DNA from 3 places in the Halopseudomonas sabulinigri genome. Region 1 is predicted to be linked to each of the others. Evidence: predicted binding sites of a transcription regulator. Region 1 holds the regulator's gene; each other region holds the start of a gene.
What was found. Region 1 encodes FliA, which starts transcription of late flagellar genes. Its sites were predicted from a motif close to CTAAAGTTTNNNNNNNNNNNGCCGNTAA; they were not measured.
Positions count from the first base shown of each region.

Region 1 (2,265 bases):
TTCGATTTTCTCTTTCAAGGCTTGAGCGGTAAATGGCTTGACGACGTAGCCGTTGACGCCTGCCTGCGCGGCTTCAATGATCTGGTCGCGTTTGGCCTCAGCGGTGACCATGAGTACCGGCAGGTGCTTGAGGCGGTCATCGGCACGCACCGCACGCAGCAAATCGATGCCGCTCATGCCCGGCATGTTCCAGTCGGTCACCAGAAAGTCGAAATTACCGCTTTGCAGCATCGGCAACGCGGTATTGCCATCATCGGCTTCAGCCGTGTTGGTAAAACCCAGGTCGCGCAACAGGTTCTTGATAATGCGCCTCATCGTCGAAAAATCATCAACGATGAGAATTTTCATATTCTTGTCCAAGTCGACCTCCGTACAAACCAGGGAAAGTGCAGGCCTGCACCCCGAAAACCCATTGCAATGGCCAAACTAGCCGTATAAAGACGTTCTGAACAACCCTCTGCCGTGCAAACTGCTGTTCACAACACCCTCGCTACCACCATCAAAACAGGATCGGGCACAGTGCTACCATCAGCGCGATCCGAGCATTGTCCGGATGTTGGCGACAAAATCAATCATTTCGCCAACTCGACAAGCGTGCGCGCAGACGTGCGGCACATTGACTGTGCAATTGACTGACCCGTGACTCACTGACGCCCAGCACAGCGCCAATCTCCTTGAGATTCAGTTCTTCATCGTAATACAGCGACAACAGCAGCTTTTCACGCTCGGGCAAGCCGTTGATCGCCTCGGCCAGCGCCGCCCTGAAGCGCTCATCTTCCAGCCCGGCGAAGGGCTCAAAATCGCCCTGTACATCGGCCGGCGCGCCACTCTCCAGCAAATCATCAAAACTGAACAGCTTGCTGCCGGCGGTATCATTGAGGATCGCGTAATATTCCTCAAGGCTCATATCCAATTCGGCCGCAACTTCGTGATCTTTAGCGTCGCGCCCCAAACGGGACTCTACCGAGCGCATTGCGTCACTGACCATACGGGTGTTGCGATGCACCGATCGCGGCGCCCAGTCACCCTTGCGCACTTCATCCAGCATGGCGCCACGAATACGAATCCCGGCATAGGTTTCGAAGCTGGCGCCCTTGCCAAAATCAAATTTACGCGAGGCTTCGAGCAACCCGATCATGCCGGCCTGCATCAGATCTTCCACCTGTACGCTAGCCGGCAGGCGACCCAACAGGTGGTAGGCAATACGTTTTACCAGCGGAGCATATTGCTCAACGAGTCGATCCTGATTGTCTGCAGAAACTTGTGCTCGTGTATACATGCTCAATCCGCCAGCCGATGCAATCATAGGCCTGACCCGGTGGGCCGTACCAGACGTTCGACGAAGAACTCGAGATGTCCGCGTGGATTGGCCGGTAAAGGCCAGGCATCCACCTTCTGTGCAATCGCCCGAATGGCCATAGCCGCCTTGCTGCGCGGAAAGGCTTCGTAGACTGCACGTTGCTTCTGTACGGACTTGCGCACCGCTTCGTCAAAGGGTACGGCCCCGACGTATTGCAGCGCTACGTCGAGAAACCGGTCAGTTACTTTGGAGAGTTTAGCAAAGACCAGCCGACCTTCCTGCGGTGTGCCGACCATATTGGCCAACACGCGGAATCGGGTCATGCCGTGATCACGGTTGAGCAGCTTGATCAGTGCGTAGGCATCGGTAATCGAGGTTGGCTCGTCGCAGACGACAATCAGTGCCTCCTGTGCAGCACGCACGAAGCTGACCACCGAGTCGCCAATACCCGCCGCGGTGTCGACAATCAGCACGTCGATGTTATCGCCGACCTCGCTGAAGGCCTGGATCAAACCGGCATGTTGCTGATGATTCAGGCTGACCATGCTGGCGGCGCCGGACGCGGCGGGCACCACGCGTACACCACCCGGGCCATTGAGCATCACATCGCGCAGGTCACATTTGCCTTCCAGCACATCCGCCAACGTTGCCTTGGGTTTGAGACCCAGCAACACATCGACGTTGGCCAGCCCCAAGTCGGCATCGAGCAGCACGACGCGACGGCCCATGTCTGCCAGCGCCAGACTGAGGTTGACCGACACGTTGGTTTTGCCGATACCACCCTTGCCGCCAGTGACTGCGATAACCTGAACCGGATGATTGCTACCCATCTACGTTGATTACCTTGAATTATTGATTTTGCTTAGCTTGCCCGCTGGCCATGCATCATGCCGGCAAACACATCCGCCATCGCCTGATCGGCTGGCGCTTCATTACCTGCCATGCTGACCGCACGGCTGACCAGC
Region 1 is NZ_LT629763.1:1,359,740-1,362,004, forward strand. It holds gene BLU26_RS06050 (chemotaxis response regulator CheY) at 1-348, opposite strand, end outside; gene BLU26_RS06055 (RNA polymerase sigma factor FliA) at 569-1,303, opposite strand; gene fleN (flagellar synthesis regulator FleN) at 1,303-2,130, opposite strand; gene flhF (flagellar biosynthesis protein FlhF) at 2,163-2,265, opposite strand, start outside.

Region 2 (2,265 bases), 1.3 Mb from region 1:
CCGATGCTGAGGTAAAACACCTCTACGCCGGCTGCCATATAGCGCTGTTGGACGAGCAGGATGTGCTCGCTGACCACGCGGTATTTGCCGCCCAGGGTATGCGTGAGCTGGTCGAGCGGGTTTACCTGATTTCCGATGAGCGTGTCGCCGCCTAGAACGTTGCGGTCTTTGCTGTGAGATAAGCCATGCTGGCGTCCCTCGCCTTGTTGTACAAATTGCTACCACTCTACGTGACGGTGGCGCTCGGCTGGGTGGCGGGTCGCTATCTGGACGCCAGTGGTCGTCATATCGCCGGCATCATGATGTATATCGTCACTCCGTCGGTGGTGTTCGCCGGCGTGATGAATGCGCCGCTGTCGCCAGAGGTGGTGTTGCTGCCGTTTCTCACCTTCAGCCTCTGCTCGCTGCTGGGAATACTGCACCTGTGGCTCGCCAAGCGCTGGCTGCATGATGGCAGCGCGAACATGATTCCGCTGTCGGTAGGTACCGGTAATACCGGTTATTTCGGCATTCCGGTGGCCTTGCTGCTGTTCGGCGAGCAAGGTCTGAGTATCTATATCGTCTGCATGCTGGGCACCACGTTGTTTGAAAACTCCGTGGGCTTCTATCTGGCGGCGCGTGGCCGTTTCAGTGTGCGCGACTGCGTGCGCAAGGTACTGCGACTGCCCTCGCTGTACGCTTTTTTCTTGGCCGTTGCGCTGAATTACAGCGGGCTGCAGATCCCCGCTGCCTTCGTGCCATTGTTCGATAACCTGCGCGGTGCCTACAGTATCTTCGGCATGATGATTATCGGCATGAGTATCCTCAGCTTTCAGGGGCTGGCCGGCAACCTGCGCTTTACCGGCCTGGCATTCTTCGGCAAGTTCTTCAGTTGGCCACTGGCTGCGTTGTTGTTCTGGTGGCTGGACAGCCAGTTCCTGCATATCTACGACGTGGCGGTGTATCGCGCCATTTTGCTTATCTCCATCACGCCCATAGCCGCCAATACGGTGGTGATTGCGACGTTACTCGATACCAGCCCGCAACAGGTAGCAGGCACCGCCCTGCTGAGTACGCTGGTGGCGCTGGTCTATATTCCCCTGATGATCGCCTGGCTGCTGCCTGCAGTGGGCTAGCGGCCAAGCGCCATTATTTTGTAACAGCAGGTTTTTATCGAGTGAAAGCGCCTTAAATCCGTTAATGCTTTGCCGGATTTGGTCGATACTGTGGTTAGGAGGCGATAGCGCGGGGAAGGTGTATTGCGCCATTGCGGGGCGGTCCCGTGATCTTCTTCCCGTGGCGTTCGTCATACCTGTCTGGGCAGGACGTCCGGGGTCGACGGACCAAGGAACCGCATTTCAAAGGAGTTGAAGCGCCGTGTGCTACGGCGTTTGCCAGCGTCGCCAAATGCTATTGCCAACGCAGCACAACTAAAAAAGAGTGCAGACAATGATCAGCCTATTTCGTGACATGAGCTTCCGTTGGAAGCTGACACTGCCAATACTGGTTCTCGCCATTCTGTTTGGCGTTTTGGGGTTTTCTGCCTTTTGGGCAGTTAACCAGGTTGAAAGCCGGCTGGAGCGGGTTTCGCAAGAATTGCTGCCGCAAAGCTCACTCATCCTTGAAGCTGACCGCGATATGTACCAGGCGTTGCAGGCCGAGCGCGCGTTGTTGGCTGGGGTTCCGGCGGCCGAGGTAGGTGATGAGCAGACCGGTAATATGCAGCAGGCGCGTGATCGGATTGCGAAATACGGAGCGTCTACGGTTTCTGCGCAAGGCAAGGCGTTGGCGGCGGATTTTGCTCGTGCCTTCGAGGTTTGGCAGCGCACGTCGCTCGACAACGCACGTATGGCGGCCAGCGGTAATGCCGATCAAGCCAGTGAGATCAGTTACGGTCGTGGTTATCAGGAGTTCAGCACCGCACGCGATCTTATTGATCAGATGACCGAGCTGGTCAACGCCGAAGCAGAGCAGGAAGGCATCGACGCCCGTGCCGATGCTGACGCCAGTCACTTCAGGGTCGGGGTCGTATTGGTGATTGGCGCGCTGGTGTGCCTGCTGATGATCGCCTTCTTCCCCAGCCTGATCGTCACCCCACTGCACGATTTGCTGCAGCGCATTCGCGACATTGCTGACGGCGAGGGCGACCTGACCAAACGTGTAACCGTGCACTCCAGCGACGAGTTGGGCAAGCTCAGTCGCGCGGTAAACGACTTCCTTGAGCAGTTGCAGACGCTGATTCGCCAAGTCGCGGAGTCAACCTTGCAGGTTGCTTCTGCCTCCGAA
Region 2 is NZ_LT629763.1:14,654-16,918, forward strand. It holds gene BLU26_RS00065 (thiopurine S-methyltransferase) at 1-155, shown strand, start outside; gene BLU26_RS00070 (AEC family transporter) at 186-1,115, shown strand; gene BLU26_RS00075 (methyl-accepting chemotaxis protein) at 1,429-2,265, shown strand, end outside.
Region 2: BLU26_RS00075 (methyl-accepting chemotaxis protein) is a predicted target of FliA. The motif match lies at 1,177-1,204, and genes of this name have one in related genera.

Region 3 (2,265 bases), 1.4 Mb from region 1:
ACGATCTTCAAAGGTGATGATCAAGGGGTCGCGAGATTGCATCAGTGTCTTGAGTAGCGCGGTAATCTCAATCGGGGAGCGGACTTCGCGAGGGGGCTGTGGACCAGCTTCTTGTGAGAATAGGGTGGACACTTAGGGCTCTCGGTATTATTGGTTTTGGCTTGCGGACTACTATACAGCAAGCTGGCTGATTGGCATCACCTCAGACCTTGGTAAGGTCACGTGACACGCCTGACCGGCTCCGATTGCCCAGTTGGTCATAGATGTTCTGGCTGGATTCGCCCTGATTGCGCAGCAGGTCGAGCAGGTTGGAGGTGCTGTTCTGGCTATGTCGAACCAGTCGTGCATTGCGGTCATTGGCGGCCTTGCAGGCTTCCAGGTGCTCGAGAAACTGCTGATAGGCGGCGCTGAGTGCTTCATCGTTCAGGCCGCTAACATGGCTTTGCAGGCTCTGAGCGCTGATTTGCTGCTGGCTGCAATAGTGCTTGATGCTCTGATCGTGGCGGGCGAGGGCTTCGATCAGCGGGCGCTTTTCCTGCAGCAGTTGTTCCAGTTCGTCCATGCTTTGCTGCACTATGGCCTCGCGCTCGCGCTCGGTCAGTGCAAGGTAGCGTTCACAATCCTGGTCAGCCTGTTGAAGAATATCGTTCAACGCGTGCATCGGTGCCTCCGCAAGCATTGGCCAGGATCAGACAGCCGGTCAGCTTTCGAAACTGAGCAGCTTGTCTGCAATCCGGTTGCTATCGACCTGATAACTGCCGTCAGCAATGGCCTGTTTGATCTGGTTAACACGCTCGCTATCGACTTCCGGCAGCTCACGCAGACGCTCTTCAATGGCCTGCAGCTGTTGTGCCTGCTGGCTGAGGCTGACCGATGAGCGCTCGCTTGTGGCTTCCTGAGTAGTACCGCTAGTAGCTTTCTCGGCGTTGTCGAGCGTTGCGTCACGCTTGCCAGACGTGCTGCTGGTCTGGTTGCTGCGGCCGGCTCCGTTAGGACCATTCGGCGAGTTGAAGTCGATGACCATGATGAATTCCTCAAACTGTAAAATCTTCTCTAACCGCTTTAACGGCCGCGAGGCTGAAAACTTTAGGGAAAATAAGTGTGAAGAGCATCACAGTACGGCGTGCTCGGTTCTGTCGGCAGTATATCCCATAATTTGCCGTTCATCACATGTCTACCCTGACCTGTCCCGGCCCGCTGACACGGGCCTTTATCTCACGGTTCGAGCGCGTGTTGCGCACTCGGATCTGTGCTCCCAGCGTACCGCTTTCCAATGCCTCGCCGGGCATTTTCACCGATACATTGCTGTTGCTGGCGCTGATGACTACCTTGTCGCCACGTTGCACCACCTCGTTTTGTTCTACCACGGCAAAGGTGATGATGGTATCCGGTGGCACCGGTCGGGTCAGGCGCATGCCAATCGCCTGCTGCGGATCAACCAGATATTTGTCGCGCAGCAGGCTGGTGTCGCGCTCCTTCAGGGTCAGGTCGGTTGCGCTGAGCAGACTGTTGCGCGCCAGCGGACGGGCACTGACCAACACCTGTTGGTACAGGCTGACCTGGCCGGGTACAAAAAGGCGCCAGGGAGAGCTGCTGTTACAGGTCAGGCGGACGGTAACCCTGCCAACCGGGATGTCGGGGCTTTCCAGCTCGGCGCTGAGTTGATCTTCCGGGCACACAGGCAGGCGCAGTCTGGCGTCGAGCCGGTTGAGCTTGATCTCGTAGCGCGCCGGCAGACCACTGCGTGCAATATGTTCCTCGACTTCCTGCTCAAGAAACCCATTGGTCGCGCCGATAAGCTGGTCAATGAGCGGGTTGGCGAGCGCTGACGTGGAAAAAAATATCGCCAATGCCGCGCACCCGGTGATAAAACGCATACAATTACCTTTATAACAAATGGTCGGTGCGTGTCATTTTACTGTCAGTCCAATAGCCTCAAGGCCATTGCTGCAGGAAACATGCCGCATTGAGCTCAAGACGAGAAGGAGCTGCCCATGGCTGGTGTAATGGATTCAGTCAATCAGCGGACACAGCTGGTTGGTCAGAATCGGTTGGAGCTGCTGCTGTTCAGGCTGGCAGGCAATCAGCTATACGGGATCAACGTGTTCAAGGTGAAAGAGGTGCTGCAGTGCCCTCGCCTGACCACGATGCCGAAGCTGCATCCTGTGGTTCGCGGTGTGGCGCACATTCGTGGTGGCACTCTGCCGATTCTTGATCTCAATCGCGCAACGGGCGGGCCAGGGCTGGATAATCTGGATACCGCTT
Region 3 is NZ_LT629763.1:4,023,631-4,025,895, forward strand. It holds gene BLU26_RS18425 (flagellar brake protein) at 1-42, opposite strand, end outside; gene BLU26_RS18430 (flagella synthesis protein FlgN) at 203-661, opposite strand; gene flgM (flagellar biosynthesis anti-sigma factor FlgM) at 701-1,024, opposite strand; gene flgA (flagellar basal body P-ring formation chaperone FlgA) at 1,167-1,877, opposite strand; gene BLU26_RS18445 (chemotaxis protein CheV) at 1,995-2,265, shown strand, end outside.
Region 3: flgM (flagellar biosynthesis anti-sigma factor FlgM) is a predicted target of FliA. The motif match lies at 1,063-1,090, and genes of this name have one in related genera.